DNA from 3 places in the Paenibacillus hexagrammi genome. Region 3 is predicted to be linked to each of the others. Evidence: riboswitches for the same ligand, from Rfam matches in the RefSeq annotation. Region 3 holds a riboswitch; each other region holds the start of a gene.
What was found. A riboswitch is a leader RNA that binds a small molecule or an ion and turns the genes downstream of it on or off. The one in region 3 is predicted to bind cyclic di-AMP.

Region 1 (4,281 bases), 320 kb from region 3:
AGCCTCCATCTTCTTTATGTAAAAAATACAACACCCTGTTTTTCACATTGCCGCTGTATTCTCTGGTCACGCCAACCAGGCACACATCGCTGTCGACCATTAGAAACTCATCAATTTCATAATGCTTTAGCCGCAGTCTCTGCATATTATTGTAGTGGAGATACGTCTCCATTTCCTCAACAGTGCTTTGATCCATAGGCTCCTGCTTCGTGGCGTAAAACACTTCTTTTATAAAAGTATCCGTCTGAAGATTACGGGCACCTTGAAAATTATCATAAGTGCAAAAGAAATGTTGGATTACTTCCTGAATTTCTCCGGGTATGGATACGCCGCTTGAGATAGCCTGCTTTCTATTCTTTGAAACCGCTTCTCTTTTTTTAAATAGCCATTGCTTCCAAACACCAGCTAGCATGCTAATTGCCTTTCACCCGCTTCCTCTGACTCCGGACATCACTTCATTATAGGCGAAAATGAATAAAAATTCGATATATAACTTGATATTTTTGCATAAAAAAGAAACATTCGCTCCGTAAACCGCAATTTTGCGGCTTGATGAGAACGAATGCTCCCTTTTTGAGTATGTATCCCTTAAATTACGCGCTTGGCTCCCACATAACGTGAGCTCCAATAACGATTTGTCAGACTTTCTACAGCAACGCCTCTGGAAGTAGTAGCTGATATGAATTCATCATTACCCAAATAAATTCCAACATGATTGACAATACCTGAAGCAAAGAAGACCAAATCTCCTACTTTCAAATCGGTAACTCTTACTCCGGATTGGTCGTACATTTGGACTGAAGTTCTAGGCAGCTCAACACCCTTGGCATTATAGACAAAGTTAACAAACCCAGAACAGTCGAAACCACTTGGAGTCGTTCCTCCCCATACATAAGGTACACCTAAGTAACTGTCCGCCATTTGCACAATTTGGTCCGATAACGGTGGCTCCGCTGGCGCGGGAGGTGGTGCGATCCAAGCCGGTTGATGCGATTTGCCGTCCGCGTTGACAATGGCAATTTGATTCGACTCGTTCCAATCAATAGGTGATCCAAACGTCTCGCTAATGAAACGCAGCGGCACATACGTACTCCCCTGAATAAGAGTTGGACTGCTTGCCATACTAATTTTCTTGCTTCCCACTAAAGCTTGCTGCTGATCGGTTTTGAGCGACACAACCTGATCTCTGGTTAACAGAGAAACCGCAATCTCATCTCCCTGCTGAGCCCATTTAACTTCATAACCCAGCTTCTCAGATACAGCCCTGAGGGGAACTTGCAGTACCCCTTTCGAGTCTATGAACGGCTGAGCTTCCGCGAACTGGACAATTTCATCATTAATCTGAACTTTAACAGGAATAGGTTGAGCTGCCTCTGCTTGACCTGAAAATCCAACACTGCTGGTAACCGCCGCGCATAACAAAGTGGATACTCCCATAACACCTTTCATTGACAATCTCAAAACCCATGTCCTCCCTGAGCCTCCGAGGTTAGTTGACGGGTTCGGGAAGAGGTATTCCCTTGGCTGTTACACAGGTGACTTACAAAACATAATGTACTTGATACACTTCAAGCAAATAGAGCACTTAGAGCACCTGTGATCCTGCCATTCACCCCATTGTTAAGAAAGAATCCCCCGTACAGGAGCTTATGTTGCTCCCTGATTCGGCATTTTTTACTGTCATAGACTATCATAGATTTCGTAGAAAGATCAATTTTTGTGTCGTAGTAATAGTTTCCATGTCGAAAATTTGGGGTTGCCCGTCCCTTTTATGCCTAGTCAAAGCCTTATTAAATGATTTTAATAAAATGCGATTATAAACATAAACATCAAAAATTGAAAAAAGACCACAAATTGTGGTCTTCTCATTAGATAAGCGGGTGATGGGAATCGAACCCACGCTACCAGCTTGGAAGGCTGGAGTTCTACCATTGAACTACACCCGCGTGTATATCGGGACGACACGATTTGAACATGCGACCCCCTGCTCCCAAAGCAGGTGCTCTACCAAGCTGAGCTACGTCCCGAAATCAATATTCACTTGAATGGCGTGCCCTGAGAGATTCGAACTCCCGACCTTTTGATTCGTAGTCAAACGCTCTATCCGGCTGAGCTAAGGGCACTTATGGAGCGGAAGACGGGATTCGAACCCGCGACCCTCGCCTTGGCAAGGCGATGCTCTACCCCTGAGCCACTTCCGCAAGACCTAATTGCATGTCCCTCACTAATATTTCTTCAGAGGCGACAAGGAATAATATATCAGGTATTTAGAAAAAAAGCAAATGTTTTTTTATTTATTTTGGAGGCTCCCTATAAGAAGGAAAGCCTACTCAGCAACATGTAGTAAGCTTGGAGTAGGCTTTGTTTATATGATACATAAGACGATTATTCTCCAGTCGGAGGCGTGAAGGTTCTTTGCGCAAATTCGGCATCAAGCATAAAGAAGGCATTGCTGTCTTGATCGATCCGCTTAAGCTTATTAATTATGCTGTCAAACATTGCTTCTTCTTCTACCTGCTCGTCAATAAACCATTTCAAGAATTGCATAGTTGCATGCTCGCGGTCATTTAAAGCCAGATCAGATAAATGATATATTCTTCTGGTTACTTCCTGCTCATGTTTAAAGGCATGTTCAAATGCATCCAAAATGGATTTATAGTTGTTTACAGGTGTCTCCATACCAGCTAGGGTTACCTTTTTTCCGCGATCATTTATAAATTTAAACATCTTCATAGCATGGAAACGTTCTTCTTCAGCTTGTACAATAAAAAAGTTTGAGAAGCCATCTAGGCTCTCAGCAGCGCAATAACCGGCAATGGCCATATAGACGTGCGCAGAGTAGAATTCATAGTTCATTTGTTCATTTAAAGCTTCTGTAAGCGTATCGTTTAACATTTCTGCACGCCCTTTCTATTTGGTTATCGTTAGTCAAAATCCCATACATACAAGATTACCAGAACTGCCCCTAGAAATACAAACGAATTCAATAACCTTCAGCCTGTGCAAGCTTACACCATTACTTTTTCCGCTCTTGAATCCGCAATAATTTGCTTTAACTGAGCGTATAAGAGATGGGGAGATGCTGCGCACAGCAGTTCCTTTTTACCGAGCATAGCGATGCATTCCTTCTTGCAATGCTTGCAGTTGCCTAAGCAATCTTTCTTCTTTTGTTTCAGGTCAGGATACTCGTCTTTTAACGATTTATATATTTGCTTGGAACCAAATTTCTCGTTTCTACAGCAGTATTTAATCGTCTTCATGTCATGTTCACTCCCCGTGCTCAACTTGACATCTTATCATCCATAATATTGATAATAATTATCATTGTCAAACATAAAATGAAAGGGCTTGACCAAGACTCGGTCTCTGGCTTTAAAAAGGGGCAGCCCTAACGTTTTAGTTCGGTGGAAAAGTTAAACACTCTTACATGTTAAAAAAAGAGAGCGTTCAATAGCCATAGGCTGTTAAACACTCTCTTTTTTTACTTGATGCGGTCGAGAGGACTCGAACCTCCACGGGGGGTTAGCCCACACGGACCTGAACCGTGCGCGTCTGCCAATTCCGCCACGACCGCATAGCAATGGTGAGCCATGTAGGACTCGAACCTACGACACCCTGATTAAAAGTCAGGTGCTCTACCAACTGAGCTAATGGCTCTAATAAAGTTGTAAATGGCGGAGCCGACGGGATTCGAACCCGCGGTCTCCTGCGTGACAGGCAGGCATGTTAGGCCTCTACACCACGGCTCCACACTAAGTTACCTCGCTATTGGAGGTTGGTTGCGGGGGCAGGATTTGAACCTGCGGCCTTCGGGTTATGAGCCCGACGAGCTACCGGGCTGCTCCACCCCGCGTCGTTATTACCTATTCGCTTCCTACTACTAGATAGGAAATTTATGGTGGAGGCTGACGGGATCGAACCGCCGACCCTCTGCTTGTAAGGCAGATGCTCTCCCAGCTGAGCTAAGCCTCCATGAATCATCTTTTAGCGTCCATGCAAAGTGATAAGATCTAGCCTTTTGAGCTCACATCACTTTGTGGGTATTAATGGTGACCCGTAGGGGATTCGAACCCCTGTTACCTCCGTGAAAGGGAGGTGTCTTAACCCCTTGACCAACGGGCCTTAATGTGGCTCCCCGAACAGGACTCGAACCTGTGACAACTCGATTAACAGTCGAGTGCTCTACCAACTGAGCTATCAGGGAAAAATGCTTGGCAACGTTCTACTCTCCCAGAACCCTTCGGTTCAAGTACCATTGACGCTGGAGGGCTTAACGGTCGT
Region 2 (4,281 bases), 3.1 Mb from region 3:
ATACTGCTTATTGACTGGACTGAGATCGAATTTAAAATCCCCCGTATGCACAACAGTACCTTCCGGAGTATGAAATACGACGCCTAGGCAGTCCGGTATACTGTGGTTGGTTTTGAAAAAGGTCGCCCGTACAGCTCCGAGTCTCAAGTCACTGTCGCCGTCGATTAAACTCATCTGAGCCGATACTCCCGCTTCTTTCATCTTGGCCGCGATTAAGCCCAGCGTCAGTCTAGTACCATAAATAGGCATGTTCAATTGTTTTAAAATATAAGGAATACCGCCAATGTGGTCTTCATGCCCATGTGTAACAATCATCCCTCTGACTTTATTTCTATGTTCAAGCAAATACGAAATATCCGGGACAATAAGATCGATGCCTAATAAACTTTCATCAGGAAATTTGGAACCGCAGTCGACAATGACGATATCATCTGCATATTGAATGACATACATATTTTTCCCAATTTCATTAATACCGCCAAGTCCTATGATAGACAGTTTCTTCGACAGTTTCTTTGAGCCACTCATGAAAAAGCCTCCCAGCTGACGATTTTCAATTATTTTGAGCGTTTATGCAGTTATTTATAAGGAAATTTATGAAGTCATTTCTTAGCGCTAAGCACGGATTTATGAAACTCATAATCCTACATGCCAAAGAAGCCTCTTGAAAGATGTTCAGGAGGCTTCTTGTTTACTCAGACGTCTAGATGGTTTCATCCAAATCCGGCTCATAGTAATCAATTTGATCCGGGAACGAATCCCGGGCAATCATTGCAGCTCCGCGGACCGAATCAAACCAAGCCGGTTCCTCCGCATTTTCCAGTTCCGAATCCGATCCCGGTTCCAATTCCATGGGGCTGTCTGCAGATGTTTCTCCAAATGCCGATTTGTCAGCCTTCAAGTGAAGGTCATTGTCGTTGTTTTCCATTGCGCTTGTCGAAGGGGTATTGGTTTCATTCGACAGTTGTTCCGCTAGGTCATGTGGCTCCAAAGATTGTTGTTCACTCATTGAATACTCCCCTTCCTATTCCAAACTATCGGTATTCTCTCCTAGTATTCTCAAATATTGAATCAAGATTCTATTTCAATCTTGGAAGGAAATGGTGAAAGAGCCCAACACCGATGCACGAGCTTGTTCATATGATATAAGGAGTCATAAACCTTCCCCTTGGAAGGAGGTGATTTCTATGTTAGTTACACTTACTGGTTGGATGCTTTACACGATGTGGGTGGTACTCGGGCTTATGGGCATCAAGTTCTTACTGGGTCTATATCGCTCAGTAAAAGCAAGCGAATTGCCTGATGGGCCAGTGCTTGGTTTCTTGCGAGACCTGCTGTACTATGTTTTCCCATTGTACATGCTGGCTGGCATGATGTCTCTCGATCCTACAGGATGGCTTCTTCTCATCGCTTACTATGTTGGAGGCGTTGGGGTTATCGTACACTATCTCAAAGACATCAAGAGCAAACTGTAAGCGCTTATCCTACAATCTAAACATTTACGTTAAACAAAGAAATGATAAAGAACTCTGGTCTGATGCAGACAGAGTTCTATTTGTTTACATCTTCTGGATGAAGGCAAGGATAAACGACTTCGTCGTCCTAAAAGGGCGAGCGCGTTTGTTAAGGTTGCTTATTAACGAAAGAAAAGGATCCCGGCTGGGACCCTTATCTTGTCGGCACATTAGTATCTTTACATAACCAGTTACTCGTTTACCTTTGGTAAATCTGCGTGTAAAACACGGTACGTGTCTTTAGCACATCCCCTCCAGCCTGCTATAACAGGTATGAAAGTCCTCTATGCAACGGTTGTATTTCGCTGAAAGCCTCCAACGGAACCACACCTCTCTGCTTGCCGACAAATATAGAATGCTCACTTTACAAAAAATTTATACATTTATTTTCATATGGAAAATTTTATTTGATGTCTTTACCGCGTTCGCCATGTTAAGATTGCCTCTCGAAAGACCAATACAGGCCAAAGCTTCTGAATGAAGAAGCGCGGGGGAACCATTCTTCTGGGGTAAAGCCGGTTATCCGGCCGGGTGATTGCTCTTTGACCCGAACCCGACAGCTAACCTCGCAGGCCAATAAAGAGAGGATGTTGATCCATGCGTTTTAAAAAATCCCTATTAAGCGGTATTCTTGCAGTTGGGACGATTATTGGTGCTGGCGCGGCTTCCGCGGCCACTTACACAGTGACCGATCATGATACCATGTATCTGATTTCGAAGAGTCAAGGAATTAGCTTGACTTCACTCATTCAAGTCAATCCACAAGTTAAGAATCCAAATAACATCTGGAAGGGCATGGTGCTGAATCTTCCTCAGAAGGCTGTAACCACTGCGCCGCAGACAGCACCTAGCACTCCGGCAGCTTCGACTGCCACATCCGCCTTTGCAAGCCAAGTTGTTACACTTGTCAATCAGGAAAGAGCAAAAGCAGGACTGAAGCCTTTAACGAGCGATACTGCACTTGCGGCAATGGCACTTGATAAAGCAAAGGACATGTACAATAACCATTATTTTGATCATACATCGCCGACGTACGGTTCACCTTTCGATATGATGACCTCTTACGGTATTCGTTACACGTATGCGGGAGAGAATATCGCCATGGGTCAAAAGACTCCGCAGGACGTTATGACTGCTTGGATGAACAGTGCGGGACATCGACAAAATATATTAAGTCCGAACTATACGAAAATCGGTGCAGCCTATTACAATGGCGAATGGGTACAGGAATTTATCGCAAACTAAATATAGCCTACAACCATGCAAAGCAGCCGGCTATTCGGCTGCTTTTTAACTTTTAAATAAAGGTGCTTGAACAGCCTCGCAGCTTTCGGAGAGGTCGTATTCATGATCCGCCTATGTTCCTGCATACATTCATTACAGATGTAATGACTCCAGCTGGAGGAGGAATACGGATGAGCATATTGAAAAAAAGCCCGTTCGCGATCATGTGTATCGTCGGCCTGATCTTCATGGCTGTGTACTTGATCATCGATCAGTCCGAAACAAGCAGCGCGGCCGGTAACGAGATAACGGCCGTCGAGCAGGCCGGCTATTCCATTGAGGTTTCGCTTGGTCGAGCTCCGGCTCAAATCCTTAAGAATAACGAGCTCCAGGTACACATCTCCGATGTACAGGGTAATCCCGTATCCCACGCAACGATTCATTTTCTATTAAAAATGCCGCATATGTTTTGCGGCACATTCGAGGGGACGGCCAGCCAAACAGAACCCGGAGCTTACCAGGGTAACGCTGTCCCTCTCATGGAAGGCGACTGGGAAGCACTCGTCGACATCGAGCTGAATGGTCAGACACTGCACGTCACACACCCGTTCAAAGCTGCCCGTTGACATTTACCACAGCCAGGGGTGAACGGATGGAATCCATCCGTTTGCCGCGAGTCCTCTTAGAATAGCCAGAATACCGATCACGGAAGCCATAAGCTGCCCGAGATAGGTAATTCGGCTGCGGAGCTTGTGCTTCATCATACCGGCGAGCGCCCCTGTCAGCGCTAATGCCGGTAGGGTGGACAAGCCGAATACCAGCATGATCAGCCCCCCATTCAGATAGCTTGCGCTCGCTACTGCATTGATTTCCATCGCGTACGTTAGGCCGCAAGGTATGAAGCCCATAAGGATTCCCGTAACAAATGTAGCCCAGAAGCTGGGGCTTGCCTTTAGCTTGATGAGCTGCGATCTGATCCCAGGTATACGATGCGGTCCCCACTCCGCTATCGGAATCGTATATTTACGGTAGGTCCACAGCAAAATAAAGATGCCTCCCAGCAAGCTGGCCAGCCCCTGCAGACCAGCCAATTCACCCGCGACATCGACAAATGAGCCCGCTCCCCCCATGACAACCCCGAGCAGCGTATACGTTGCAACTCTCCCGCTGTTATACGCGAGAATCGTGACCATCGCACTGCTGCGAGCTTCCATCGTCAAGGAAGACATCGTTCCCCCGCACATCCCGATGCAGTGAGGCGCCCCCATCAGGCCGGTGGCGGCCACGAGCCAGAAACTCATGCTCACACAATCCCTCCTAGCAAATGGTGATCACCGTCTTTTCAATTTCGCCACGAAGCTCTCTGAAGTCTTAACGCATTCGCAACAACAGAGACGGAGCTAAGCGCCATAGCCGTTCCTGCAATCCAAGGCGCCATCCAGCCCATGAACGCAAGCGGAATGGCAAGCACATTATAGAGCAAGGCAAATGCAAGATTTTGCCTGATGTTGCGCATCGTCTTTCGACTGATGACGATCGCGTC
Region 3 (4,281 bases):
GCAAATGCGCATGGTCTGTGTGTTTAACCCGCCTTGTTCGGGAAATGAAGTTCATGATGAAGAAGGTACGTATCCGTTAGACTAATTATGATGGAAAGGGGCAATTGCCATGACTACGAAAGGTCAAGTTATATTGAACACTTCCAACACTACCCATGATATTTATCCTTCCCGGGTTTTTAAAGAGCCAAGACTGCTGACAAGGCAAGACCCGGTTGTATACACCACAGCTCTTCACACCTCTGAAATTAACGAAGAGCAGCTCGCTTTTTACGACAAAAACGGTTATTTGTTCCTTGATTCCTTCTTCGATGAAGCTCAGGTTCAGCAGTGGCGGGAAGAAATGGGCCTGCTCTGGGCGGAGAGCAAAACGTCGGATCGCCCCGAGGTCATTCGTGAGCCTAGCAGCGATGAAATTCGCTCCATTTTTGCGGTGCATCGGGATCATGAGGTGTTCAAAGGAATTGCCGAGCACCCGAGGATTCAAGCGATTATTCAGCAAATTTTGGGAAGCGAAGCGTACGTCCACCAGTCCCGCATTAACTTCAAGCAAGGTTTCACGGGTAAAGAGTTCTACTGGCACTCTGACTTTGAAACCTGGCATGTAGAAGATGGTATGCCTCGAATGAGAGCGCTCAGCTGCTCCATTGCGCTGGAGGACAATACGCCCAACAACGGACCGCTAATGGTAGTTCCAGGTTCGCATCGCACGTTCGTATCCTGCGTTGGTGAAACGCCGGACGACAATTTCAAGTCATCGCTCCGCCGCCAGGAATATGGAGTTCCGGATCGAGACAGCTTAACATATCTGGTGCAGCAGGGTGGAATTACCGCTCCTGTAGGGAATGCGGGCTCCATCGTTCTGTTCGACTGCAATCTGATGCACGGCTCTAACAGCAACATCACGCCGCTGCCAAGAAGCAATGTATTTATTGTCTACAACAGTGTGCATAATAAATTGGCGGAGCCGTATTCAGGTCAGAATCCGAGACCGGATTACATCGCTACTCGTTCGTAAAATATTTTGCTCGGCGCTGTCAAAGCGTCTTGTGCCTTCACATGAAGGGTCCGCCTGTCTTGTCGGGCGGGCCTTCATTTCCAGGAAGGGGAGGACAACTTGCTTACGATCTTGGCCAGTATTTTAGCGATTCAGATTGTGTACGTTTCCTGTTTTACCTTGAGAATGCTTCTGACGTTGAAGGGTGAAACTTACACGGCGGCTGCACTTAGTATGCTGGAAATCATCATTTATGTAATTGGCTTGAATTTGGTTTTAAAATATCTCGACCAGCCTGCATGTTTGATCGTTTATGCCGTAGGCTACGGTCTTGGTGTGCTGACAGGCTCTTGGATTGAAGAGAGATTAGCGCTCGGCTACATATCCGTGAAAGTCATTACCGATGAGGTTCATAATTATATGGCGGCATTTTTGCGTAGGCAAGGCTTTGGTGTAACTTCTTGGATTGGTTGGGGGCGTGACGGCGAGCGTCTTATGTTGGAGGTTCTGGCAAAGCGGAAAAGTGAAAAATATTTGTACGACTGTATCCTGGCTGTTGATCCTAAGGCATTTGTGGTGACGATGGAGTCCAAGCGGCTCAACGGCGGCTTCTGGCTGAAATCAACGCGCAGATAGCGGAACGTTCTGCTGTCGTTGACAAAGAGGAGGAACATTATGTAAACTATGACTACGCTTAATTTCCAGTTCTTGAATTGGAAAGCGGGGGAACCAATTTTTAGGGGCGAATCATGCATGCTTCATGTAGGGAACCATCTTTCCCGAGCCCGACAGCTAACCTCGTCAGCAGTGGATGGGTCGTAACAGCATAAGTGAGCCTATGCGTTTTGTTGACCCGTACATCGGGTTTTTTGTGTCTACAGGGCCCGATTATAGCGGATAAAAGGAGTGATTCAGCTTCTTGATCCAGCTATGGCGGGTCATTTTTTTATGTTTATACACCGGCTTATTTATGCAGGCCTTGAAGCTCTGGGAACAGAGACAGACCGGAAGAAGAAGCCAGACAAACCGAAGGAAGGAGGAAGAGAGCAAGCAGCTGCACAATCCGCTTCTTTTCCATTCATACTGTGGTCTGTTAAGCGTACTATCGACCTGCCAAGGAGGACTCGTATGCCGCAACCTAAGTATATTACCGATATCGATAAAATTATGGAAATTCCTGAGCATGAGCGAACGAAGCTGAAACAGATTACCGAGAAATTCGTGTTTCGAGTGAACGATTATTATTTACGATTGATCGACTGGAACGATCCCCATGATCCGATCAAGAAGCTAGTCATTCCCAATGAAGGCGAGCTGTCTGAGTATGGGCGGTGGGATGCATCCGATGAGGATACGAATTATGTCGTACCGGGCTGCCAGCATAAGTACCGGACGACAGCACTGCTGATCGTTTCAGAAGTGTGCGGCGCCTACTGCAGGTATTGCTTCCGCAAGCGCTTGTTCCGCAATGATGTGAATGAAGCGACGTCTGATGTCGATGCGGGCTTGAATTATATTGCGGAGCATCCCGAAATCAATAATGTGCTGCTAACTGGCGGAGATAGCTTGATTCTAGGCACAGCCCGGTTAGAGAAGATCTTCCATAGGCTGCGTGAAATTGATCATGTGAAAATTATCCGTCTGGGCTCTAAAATACCCGTTTTCAATCCGATGCGGATCTATGAGGATGAGAAGCTGCTTGAAGTGATTCGGAATCATTCCAGCGCTGACAAACGGATCTATGTCATGGCGCATATCAATCATCCGCGTGAAATTACGGCTGAAGCGAAGAAAGCCTTCGAAGCTCTGCATCAAGCTGGAGCCATAGTCGTCAATCAAACCCCTGTGCTGAAGGGCATTAATGACCGCCCTGAGGTGCTGGCCGAGCTGCTGGATAAGCTGTCCTGGGCCGGTGTAACCCCGTATTACTTCTTTATTAACCGTCCGGTTGCGGGCAACAGGGACTTTGTCCTGCCGCTTGCAGAGGTGTACCGTTTGGTTGAGGAAGCCAAGGCTCGCACATCGGGTCTAGGCAAAAGGGTGCGTTTGTCCATGAGCCATACCTCCGGCAAGATTGAGATTTTGGCGATTGAGGATGGCAAGGCCTACTTGAAATATCATCAATCCCGTGATGATCAGTACGGCAAGTTTATGATTTTGGATTGCCCTGATGACGCCGCATGGTTTGACGATCTTCCGGGAAGCGAGCAGTATTGGGAGAAACCGGTCAAGAAGACCAACGATATTATATCCGTTAACGAGCTTCCCGCAATGCCTCAGCTTGCTGTTAGAAGCCAGCGAAATGTTTCATGTTCATAGTGTGCTGACCAGCTCTGGGAGCTGGTTTTTTGTTTTAGTGGGAGTGTTGTTTTTGCACGGCTGCGATCTTATCAGTAATTGCTTTTACCAAGAGAAAGAGAAGTATGTAGATGGGAAAGGAATATAAGTATTCCCAAGCATAAAGCTGATAGATATCCCAAACGGATGCGAGCGGCTCCAAAATAAAGGAGAAAAAGGCGCTCAAACAAATTGCGGCCCCCAGAAATAACAGCCAATTCGTGAATAATTGATAAATCATCATGGAGAATATGGCAATCGACCAATCAATACAAATAATCCGCGGTCCCCAGGGCAGCAGCATGCTGGGATAATCCCACAGCTGAAGCTCGCCTCCCAAAGAGTCAGCTATTAGAGATGCTATAAATATGCATGAGCCAAAGAAGACAATGGCAAGCAGACGGATTCGGTCTACAGCCATGACCCAGACCAAAGTCAGCACCGCCGTAAACAGCAGCAGCAAAAGCCACTGCCACGAGAGAAACACATGTTGATACCAGTACACCCACCTGGCGTCGCTTAAAGCAGTTTGTAGTTCGTTAAGTTCATTCATCGATTAATCTCATTTCATAGAAGAATCAGTCCTTATTATATAGAATTATTTCCAATGAACGGTTATTTCATCCAAAGCAATCCCAATAGATCAAGATACTCTATTATCATTCAAACTAATTAGGACGATAAGCATTTATGAATTCAAAAACCGGGCTAACTTTATTCCAGAATGAAATAAAGCTGCTATAATAGAACTATATAATAGCAATATGGGGAAAAGGAGAGTGAGAAACGCGTGAATAGGTTTAAGGAACGATTTCATAAGCTTATGCTTATTTTCTGGGTATTCTGCCGGATTGGTCCCACCACATTTGGCGGAGGCTACGCCATGATACCGGTCATCGAACGCGAAATTGTGAAAAAAGAAACTGGATGGAAGCAGCCGAAATGGG

Region 1: linked by a shared signal. The riboswitch ahead of L0M14_RS23600 (C40 family peptidase) and the one ahead of L0M14_RS21960 (KamA family radical SAM protein) in region 3 are both predicted to bind cyclic di-AMP.
Region 2: linked by a shared signal. The riboswitch ahead of L0M14_RS07285 (CAP domain-containing protein) and the one ahead of L0M14_RS21960 (KamA family radical SAM protein) in region 3 are both predicted to bind cyclic di-AMP.

Annotation. Positions count from the first base shown of each region.
Region 1 is NZ_CP090978.1:5,172,401-5,176,681, forward strand. Features, by position in the region: gene L0M14_RS23595 (hypothetical protein) at 1-412, opposite strand, end outside; gene L0M14_RS23600 (C40 family peptidase) at 589-1,461, opposite strand; cyclic di-AMP (ydaO/yuaA leader) riboswitch at 1,467-1,680, opposite strand; tRNA gene L0M14_RS23605 (tRNA-Gly) at 1,876-1,946, opposite strand; tRNA gene L0M14_RS23610 (tRNA-Pro) at 1,954-2,027, opposite strand; tRNA gene L0M14_RS23615 (tRNA-Arg) at 2,047-2,123, opposite strand; tRNA gene L0M14_RS23620 (tRNA-Gly) at 2,127-2,201, opposite strand; gene L0M14_RS23625 (ferritin) at 2,386-2,895, opposite strand; gene L0M14_RS23630 (DUF1450 domain-containing protein) at 3,009-3,260, opposite strand; tRNA gene L0M14_RS23635 (tRNA-Leu) at 3,490-3,574, opposite strand; tRNA gene L0M14_RS23640 (tRNA-Lys) at 3,582-3,657, opposite strand; tRNA gene L0M14_RS23645 (tRNA-Asp) at 3,673-3,749, opposite strand; tRNA gene L0M14_RS23650 (tRNA-Met) at 3,777-3,853, opposite strand; tRNA gene L0M14_RS23655 (tRNA-Val) at 3,897-3,972, opposite strand; tRNA gene L0M14_RS23660 (tRNA-Glu) at 4,048-4,122, opposite strand; tRNA gene L0M14_RS23665 (tRNA-Asn) at 4,129-4,204, opposite strand; rRNA gene rrf (5S ribosomal RNA) at 4,210-4,281, opposite strand, start outside.
Region 2 is NZ_CP090978.1:1,708,541-1,712,821, reverse strand. Features, by position in the region: gene L0M14_RS07300 (ribonuclease J) at 1-528, opposite strand, end outside; gene L0M14_RS07295 (hypothetical protein) at 704-1,009, opposite strand; gene L0M14_RS07290 (hypothetical protein) at 1,188-1,475, shown strand; cyclic di-AMP (ydaO/yuaA leader) riboswitch at 1,967-2,105, shown strand; gene L0M14_RS07285 (CAP domain-containing protein) at 2,112-2,759, shown strand; gene L0M14_RS07280 (FixH family protein) at 2,930-3,364, shown strand; gene L0M14_RS07275 (sulfite exporter TauE/SafE family protein) at 3,368-4,039, opposite strand; gene L0M14_RS07270 (copper-translocating P-type ATPase) at 4,081-4,281, opposite strand, start outside.
Region 3 is NZ_CP090978.1:4,850,439-4,854,719, reverse strand. Features, by position in the region: gene L0M14_RS21975 (ectoine synthase) at 1-85, shown strand, start outside; gene thpD (ectoine hydroxylase) at 110-1,018, shown strand; gene L0M14_RS21965 (DUF2179 domain-containing protein) at 1,118-1,633, shown strand; cyclic di-AMP (ydaO/yuaA leader) riboswitch at 1,679-1,819, shown strand; gene L0M14_RS21960 (KamA family radical SAM protein) at 2,126-3,316, shown strand; gene L0M14_RS21955 (hypothetical protein) at 3,351-3,887, opposite strand; partial or broken gene L0M14_RS21945 (chromate transporter) at 4,158-4,281, shown strand, end outside.